Regions from separate parts of the Paenibacillus stellifer genome, predicted to be linked through region 2. Evidence: a T-box and tRNA genes for the amino acid it is inferred to sense, from the RefSeq annotation. Region 2 holds a T-box; the other holds one or more tRNA genes.
What was found. The T-box of region 2 lies ahead of leuS (leucine--tRNA ligase). A T-box ahead of a tRNA ligase gene usually reads a tRNA of that ligase, here a tRNA-Leu.

Region 1: it has a tRNA-Leu gene. The T-box ahead of leuS (leucine--tRNA ligase) is inferred to sense a tRNA for this amino acid. The anticodon was not compared.

What each region holds. Positions count from the first base shown of each region.
Region 1 covers NZ_CP009286.1:1,433,837-1,438,219, forward strand. Annotated here, with positions in the region: gene PSTEL_RS06490 (ABC transporter substrate-binding protein) at 1-303, shown strand, start outside; gene ald (alanine dehydrogenase) at 416-1,537, shown strand; tRNA gene PSTEL_RS06500 (tRNA-Glu) at 1,704-1,775, shown strand; tRNA gene PSTEL_RS06505 (tRNA-Leu) at 1,893-1,975, shown strand; gene PSTEL_RS06510 (sigma-70 family RNA polymerase sigma factor) at 2,210-2,734, shown strand; gene PSTEL_RS06515 (hypothetical protein) at 2,713-3,723, shown strand; gene PSTEL_RS26065 (hypothetical protein) at 3,801-4,343, opposite strand.
Region 2 covers NZ_CP009286.1:4,197,700-4,202,082, forward strand. Annotated here, with positions in the region: gene leuS (leucine--tRNA ligase) at 1-2,227, opposite strand, end outside; T-box leader at 2,296-2,548, opposite strand; gene PSTEL_RS19380 (AI-2E family transporter) at 2,616-3,683, opposite strand; gene PSTEL_RS19385 (hypothetical protein) at 3,816-4,383, shown strand, end outside.

The DNA.
Region 1 (4,383 bases), 2.8 Mb from region 2:
CCTGAAGATACTTCCGAAGAAGTTAAAAACTTCGTTGATGCTTACAAAGCAGCTAACGGCGGCGCAGTACCGGATGGTATGGCGGCTCTCGGCTATGACGCTCTGAAGCTTGTTGCTGACGCTATTTCCCGCGCTGGCGAAGCTGATCCGGCCAAGATCAAGGACGCCCTGGCAGCAACCAAGGATCTGCAGCTGGCAACCGGTAAGGTTACGCTGAATGAATCGCATGACCCGGTTAAAGCAGCTGTCGTTCTGAAATTCGTTGACGGCAAGCAAACGTTCGAAACTAAGGTTAATCCGTAAGCCAACTCGCTTTCACCAAGCATGATCAGTCTGACCGGGATGCCGCTCCATCATTGATGGGGCGGCTATTCCCATCTATCTTGCCATTATCCAACTAAGGAGGAGAAGCCTGATGATTATCGGAGTGCCAAAGGAAATCAAGAACAACGAGAATCGGGTCGGAATTACACCTGCTGGAGTGGAAGCGCTGGTCAAGTCGGGGCATACTGTGCTGATTGAGAGAGCGGCGGGAGCCGGCAGCGGTTTTTCCGATGACGAGTACAAGGATAAGGGAGCCGAACTGCTCCCGGAAGCTTCTGAGGTCTGGTCAAAAGCAGACATGGTCATCAAGGTGAAGGAGCCTTTGCCGGATGAATACGGTTATTTCAGGCATGGGCTGATCCTGTTCACGTATTTGCATCTTGCTCCTGAGGCGGGTCTTACCAAGGCTCTGGTGGACAGCGGGATTGTGGCGGTTGGTTATGAAACGATACAGGTGGAGGATGGCTCGCTGCCGCTGCTTACGCCAATGAGTGAGGTGGCGGGGCGAATGGCAGTGCAGATCGGGGCGCAGTTTCTGGAGAAGCCGCGTGGCGGCAAGGGTATCCTGATGGGAGGCGTTCCGGGAGTGAGCCCGGCCGAGGTCGTCATTATTGGCGGCGGAATCGTCGGTACAAATGCGGCCAAAGTGGCGATCGGAATGGGAGCGAAGGTGACCGTACTGGATTTGAACGCGAACCGCCTGCGGGTTCTGGACGACATGTTCAGCGGCCGGCTGATCACCGTCATGTCCGACTCTTATCATGTCGAGCAGGCGGTACGCAAGGCCGATCTGCTGATCGGAGCCGTACTGATTCCAGGCGCCAGAGCGCCAAAAATTGTGAAGGAATACATGGTGCAGCAAATGGCCGAAGGATCGGTTATCGTCGATGTTGCCATTGATCAGGGAGGCTCAATCGAGACGGTTGACCGGATCACCACCCATGAGAACCCGACTTATGTCCGTCATGGGGTCGTCCATTATGCAGTGGCCAACATGCCGGGAGCGGTTGCGCGTACCTCAACCCTGGCGCTGACGAATGTGACGATTCCGTATGCGCTGCAGATTGCGAATCTGGGCATTGCCGAGGCCGCCTCACGGAACGCAGCGCTTGCTCTCGGAATCAATGTGGCAGCCGGACAGGTCACGAACCGGGCTGTGGCAGAGAGCCTGGGGTACGTGTATAAGGACGGACTGGATACGCTGAAAGGTTAAGGAACTTAATAGACGGAGCCAAGCGTCGAACCGCTGGAGTAGCCCTCTTTTGCCGGAAGCTCAGGGGGAATCTGCTGCCTGACGGCTTCATATGGCACCTGGACCTGTTTTGAAAAAAATATAGGTTGTCAGATTAAATGATATTTGATATACTCTTTTTTGTTGTGGCCCGTTGGTCAAGGGGTTAAGACACCTCCCTTTCACGGAGGTAACAGGGGTTCGAATCCCCTACGGGTCATATCTGCTTCTTCGAATGGGGATGAGAACCCCTAAAGGTTCGTCGGAGCATCGGCATCGTTAGGCATACATCGCAGTCGGTTCGCTTGCGAAGCGTATCCCCTACGGGTCATATTGTGCGGTAGTGGTGGAATGGCAGACACGCTATCTTGAGGGGGTAGTGGGCGTACGCTCGTGGAGGTTCGAGTCCTCTCTACCGCATTCTAGCAACACGCATTATAGCAACAATAGAGAAAAGTCCTTGATTCCGGTCAAGGGCTTTTTTCTGTGTATCTTGAATTTGTAAGTGAAAAAGAGCTCAAAGGGAACTTTTAACGAACTCCGGACCAATAACGTACAGATTGAAAGGAGGGATAAGCTCTATGAATGAGGAGGAATTGTCCGGATGGCTCCGCAAGCTGAGAGAAGGGGATAGCCAAGCTTTTATTCAAGTTCATGCATGAATACATCAAAAGGCCGGTATACGGTACGGTCTGTCTGCTGGTCAAAACGCGAAACGATGCAGCTGATGTGACGAATGAGATCTATCTGGAACTGTTTCGCTCACTGCCCAAGTATGACGAGAGCAAGCCGTTCAAGGCCTGGCTAAACGGGATTATTGTCAGACAGTGCAGCAGCTATAACCGCAAGCAGTGGAGAAAGAGCCGGGTGGAGAGCCGAGTAAGGGATTATACCGAAGGGACGGTATCACCGGGCGCAGACCAGTTGGCAGTAAGCCGGGAGCGACGGGAAGAGCTGCTTCATTTGATTACGCAGCTTCCCTATAAATTCCGGAGCGTTATTGTGCTGCGATACTTTCAGGAGTGTTCGTTTGAGGAGATCGGCGCAGCCTTGGATATTCCGGTCGGCACGGCGAAATCCAGGCATTTCAAGGCGCTGGGTAAGCTGAGAAAGCTGGCGGATGCGGATGGGTTCTCAACCATGAAGGAGGAATGGCAATGGGTATCGAAGATGAATTGAGTGTGGGGTTTAAAAAATATACTGGAAATGTTGTTATGCCAGACAGCTTGGAACAAAGGCTGGAGCAAAGCTTTAACAGTTTCTATCACCGGAATTCGGAGAAAGCTGCAAATTCTACCCATCATCATGTCTCTTTCCGGGCGGGCCGTTTTGCCGCTGTCATGCTGTTTGGTCTCTTGCTGCTTGGCGGTACGGTATATGGTGCGCAGCGTCTGTGGTCGCTCACCTATTCGACCGGGCAGCTGAATGTCGCCAAGGTGAGCGCAGGTTCTGACAATGCAGGAACTATCGGATCGGCGGAATTAAATGATATTTTTCAACATGTACAGGATCAATTGAATCTTGGGGAGTCGGCTTATGTCTATGTGCCCGGAACTGTGGACGGCGATCGGGTGTTTAAGGTGAACAAGGTCATTTCTTATCGTAATTATAGGAGCTGGGAGTTTGTCACAACAAAAATCATTGGAGACATCGCCGTTCCGGGCGAGATGCCGGCAGGATTTCATTTTGTAAGTGGAACATCGGATAGTTTGCTTGGAATTCTGGATACCGCATCAGAGGCCAGATTTCGCTCTTTACTTCAAACAAGAGTGAATCAGGAACAACGTTACGCCTGGATCAAAAGCGATGAGGAACAGAACGAAGCGAGTAAGACGATTAGTCCGACAGTGGTTTATGAAGGTTCGTCCGGGGAAAAAATTGGAATTTCCTATTCGCCACTGCCACAGACCGCTTTGGGTGGGAAGTCGGTTCTAACCTGGAACGTTCCGGATACGGCAACTGTTGAGCAATGCCAGGTACGTGGAGTTATTGCCGCATACGTTCAAGTTCAGGATAAGGATATAACAAGTCCGGACCGGTATCACGCTTCCTTGCAATGGATAGAGAAACGGAGCGAGGGAGAGATGAGCATCTTCTATTCAGTAAGCACTACCTCTCCCAAGGTGGGAAAAGAGGAGCTTCTCCAGGTTGCCAAAGGATTGAAGTAACGTGACATCGCTTTTAATATTAGCAGTAACCTAACGTAGTATCTGCCGGAACGCTGATGACATCAGCCTCCCAAAGATTATTCCGCGCATACTCTCAGCGCCCCGGCATACTGCGGATACAGCGTATGGATGCAGTCCGGGCATATATCATGCGTCAGTTCGGTGTGCAGCTGCGCTTGAAGGTATTGTTCGACAGGGACCCAGGTCTGGCCCACCCGAATAGACTTGCAGGAAGCGCATATCGGCAAATAGCGTGCGGGATAGCCAAACGGGCGTTGGCTAGGCAGAACGCCGGGACGAAGACGAGCCGAAGGCATGTAACGATGAAACAGCAGAAGACTGGAGATCTCATGGCGGCTGTCGGTAAATTGGGGGACCGCTTCGATCAGGAATGTCTTGGAGCCCTTTAAGGAGGGCGGTTTCGTGAATCGGGAACTATAGGTTAGTCTCGCACCGTTAAATATTGAGTTCAGACCGGATTGAAGCATCGATAGCTGGGCGGGGGGCAGCACCAGTTCCTGCATCAAATCGAAATAATCGACGCCCTGCCAGTTGAAGCTCTTGGACAGGCCGGACAGGATGCCATAGGCTCTCCATTTGGCGTTAACTGCCGATATCACTCCATTTCGATTAAGAATCAGTGCTGCGTAACCTGGCGGG
Region 2 (4,383 bases):
GCCAGGCCACATAGGAGATCGTGCCTTCATGGCCGAGCAGCTGCCACAGTTCTTCGGCGAGGTGCGGCGCGAGCGGCGACAGCATCTGCACGAAGTTCTCCATCGCCTCGGTAGGCAGCGTCTCCTGCTTGTAGGCGTCGTTGATGAAGATCATCAGCTGGCTGATCGCCGTGTTGAAGCGCAGGTTCTCGAAGTCGTCCGTCACCTTCTTGATCGTCTTGTGCCAGGTGCGCTTGAACTCCTCCGTGCCGCCGTTCGCCGTGATCTTCGCGCTTAAGGAGCCGTCCTCGGTGGCGAAGAGACGCCATACGCGGGACAGGAAGCGGTGAATGCCTTCCACGCCGTTCGCGCTCCAAGGCTTGGTCGCTTCCAGCGGACCCATGAACATTTCGTAGACGCGGAGCGTATCGGCTCCGAATTCGGAGACAATTTCATCCGGATTGATGACATTGCCGCGGGATTTGCTCATCTTCTCATTGTTCGTGCCAAGAATCATGCCCTGGTTGACCAGCTTGTAGAACGGTTCCTTCGTATCGACAACGCCGAGATCGTAGAGCACCTTATGCCAGAAGCGGGCATACAGCAGATGAAGCACCGCATGCTCGGCGCCGCCGATGTAGAGATCGACCGGCAGCCATTCCTTCTGCTTCTCCGGGGAGCACAGCTCCTTGTCGTTGTGCGGATCGATGTAGCGCAGATAGTACCAGCAGCTGCCGGCCCATTGCGGCATCGTGTTCGTCTCGCGCCGCGCCTTCATGCCGGTCTCCGGATCGACCGTCTCGACCCAGTCCGTCACGTTCGCCAGCGGGCTCTCGCCTGTGCCCGACGGCTTGATGGCATCGACATCCGGCAGCATCAGCGGCAGCTGATCCTCCGGCACAGTCTTCATCGTGCCGTCCTCCAGATGCAGGATCGGGATCGGCTCGCCCCAATACCGCTGGCGGCTGAAGAGCCAGTCGCGCAGCCGGTAGGTCACCTTGCCCTTGCCGAAGCCCTTCTCCTCCAGCCACGAAATCATCGCCGAGATGGCCGGTGCATTCTCCAGGCCGTTCAGGAAGTCGGAATTCACGTGAGGACCGTCGCCCGTATAGGCTTCTTCTTCTACATTGCCGCCCTGGACAACCTCGATGATCGGCAGGCTGAACTGCTTCGCGAACTCCCAGTCACGGGTATCGTGGCCCGGAACAGCCATGATCGCTCCCGTTCCGTAGCCGGCCAGGACATAATCGGCGATCCAGATCGGCAGCCGCGCTCCGCTAACCGGGTTAACCGCATAGGCGCCTGTGAATACGCCTGTCTTCTCCTTCGCCAGGTCGGTGCGCTCCAGATCGCTCTTGCGAGCAGCCCGCTCCTTGTATGCTTCAACTTCGGCGCGCTGGGCGTCCGTCGTAATCGCCGATACCAGCTCATGCTCAGGAGCGAGCACGCAGTAGCTTGCGCCGAACAGGGTATCCGGACGGGTCGTGAACACCGTCAGGCTGCTGTCATGTCCGTCGATGGCGAAGACCACCTCGGCCCCCTTCGACTTGCCGATCCAGTTGCGCTGCATATCCTTGATGCTCTCGGACCAGTCGAGCTCCTCCAGATCCTCCAGCAGGCGCTCCGCGTATTCGGTAATGCGCAGAATCCACTGGCGCATCGGCCGGCGGATGACGGGATGGCCGCCGCGTTCACTTTTGCCATCGATGACTTCTTCATTCGCCAGCACCGTGCCGAGCGCCGGACACCAATTCACCGGAACCTCGGCTACATAGGCAAGCCCGCGTTTGTACAGCTGGATGAAGATCCACTGTGTCCATTTGTAATAGCCCGGGTCCGTCGTGCTGATCTCGCGGTCCCAGTCATACGAGAAGCCCAGCGATTTGATCTGGCGGCGGAAATTGTCGATATTCTTAACTGTAATGTCACGCGGATGCTGTCCTGTATCGAGCGCGTGCTGCTCGGCCGGCAGGCCGAAAGCGTCCCAGCCCATCGGATGCAGCACATTGTAGCCGCGCATGCGTTTGTAGCGGGATACGATATCTGTAGCTGTATAGCCTTCAGGGTGTCCGACATGCAGACCGGCTCCCGAAGGATATGGGAACATATCCAGCGCATAGAACTTCGGTTTCCCCTTTTCTTCCCCGGTCTTGAACGTATGATTCTCTTCCCAATACCGCTGCCATTTCGGCTCCAGCGTCTGGGCGCGGTAGCCCTGCGGTGCCTGATTCTCCTTAATGTCGCTCATTGTTACTCCTCCTTGAATGCTAAGCGGACTTCTGCAATCCAAAAAGCCTCCCATCCGTAGCGTACAACGCTAGGGACGAGAGGCTGAATTCCCGTGGTACCACCCTAATTAGCAGGACGACCTTGCCAGTCTATTCCCCTGCTCACTTAAGCGCCGGATAACGGTGGCGGACCGACGGTGCTTAATAGATGGACAGGAATGTCCGTTCAGCGCCGTTTCTCCGAGGCGAGTTCATTTCATTATCGTCAACCGGCTCGCACCTGAAGCACCGGCTCTCTGCGTAACGTATCCGAAATTACTGCTCCTCATCCATGAATGCTCTGAAATTCTGAATATTCCCCAACATTATATACAAAAGAGTGATCCGGCGTCAATCCATCCCTTCGCCTTAAGCCGGCTTCCGCCGGACATAGTACGCCACGATATGCTGAAGCACCACTTTTCCAGCGGCAAAAACGGGAACCGCCAGAATGAGGCCGATAATCCCGGCCAGCTCGCCTCCGACCAGCAGCGCGAATATAATCAGCAGCGGATGCAAGTGCAGCGTACGGCCGACAACCTGCGGAGAAATCACATTGCTCTCCAGCATCTGGCAGAGTGTATTGACGACAATCACGAGGAGAACGAGCCGGATCGAAACCGTCGAAGCCATGACGAGAGCCGGAGCGGCTCCGAGGAAAGGACCGAGATACGGCACGATATCAAATATCGCGACAAAGCAGGCGAACAGCAGCGCATAAGGGATGCCGATCAGCGCATACCCGATATAGGCGAGAATGCCGATCATAACGCCGACGATGAACTGGCCACGAATGTAATTGCCGAGCGCGATATCGATGTCTCTCAGCATCTTCACGATTGATTTCCGGCGGGAGCGAGGCAGGCAGGAAATGACCATTCGCTCGAAGACATCAAAATCCTTCAGGATATAGAACACCAGGAACGGTATGATAAAGGCGTCGAACACCACGCCGATCGTCGTTCCGATATGATCCAGGAAATTCGAAATCCCCTTCGCCAGACGGCTCTCCCATTGAAAGAACCAGTTGTTCATCCCGGTCTCCACGCCCTGCGGAATCAGCCGGGTATCCATGCTGTGCATGAGCCCTTGGGCACGCAGCGTAATTTCCGGCAGATGCTCGTTCAGTTCCTCCAGCTGTTCGATCAGCATCGGGATGAGGTTGATGGCAATGACGGCAAGCGCCGTCAGAAAGACCGCGTAAATGAGCAGCACGGCTGCACCCCTCGGCATTTTTCGCCGGGCCAGTAGACTGACGACGGGGTTCAGCACATATGAGATGATCATGGCGGCCAGTAACGGAGCCAGCACCGCTTTGAGAAAAGTAAAAATATTCATCAGCATCGGACGAAGCTGCCAAATAAAATACAGGATGATCAGACCGAGCAGCACGCCGACCATCCACCGAAACGTTTTGTTGCCGTACCATTGTTCCACTCGCGTTACCTCCTGCGGCCAAACTGGAAAAGACCTGCAATGTAAGTATATGTCTGTCCGCGGCAAAATAATCGGTCAAGTCTTGTAACCATTCCCGCTTATTCTGCGTCTGTGTTAAAGGAGGTGGAGCTTTTGAGTAAAAAAGGAACGTCCTTCCTGATTCTTGCTGTATTGACGATCGTTCTTGCGGGCTGTGCCGCTTCACCGGAGATCGCATCTGAAGGTCCGAATGCCGAGGTGGCAGGGTCACCTAATCCTGTAACGGAAGCAGGCCCGTCCGTCCAGCCTTCGAATGAGAGCGCTACGTCCGCCAATCCTTCCGCAGAAGCAGAAGCGTCAATCAAGCCGCTGGATAAAGAGAAGCCGCCGCTGCCGCTCATCCGGTCGGGAGAGACGGATCTTTCCATGTACCAAAGTACCTATTGTTGGGGCTCGATGTGCGCCGATTATATCGGAGCGGAGGAACAGCTAAAAGGGAAGACGCCGAACGTTCTTCCGGCCGGTGCAGTCGTTGAGGTCCGGTTCCCTTACGATCCGGCTCCGTCTAGTGTGAGGCTGATGCAGTATAAAAGCGGGAGCATCACGGAGATTCCGCTGTCCGATGGGACTTTTCATGCGCCGGACGAGCCGGGGGTTTACGCCTACAGCGTCTCGGCATTCTGGGGCTTGGAGGACGGCGTAACCTCACTGGGCGATACCA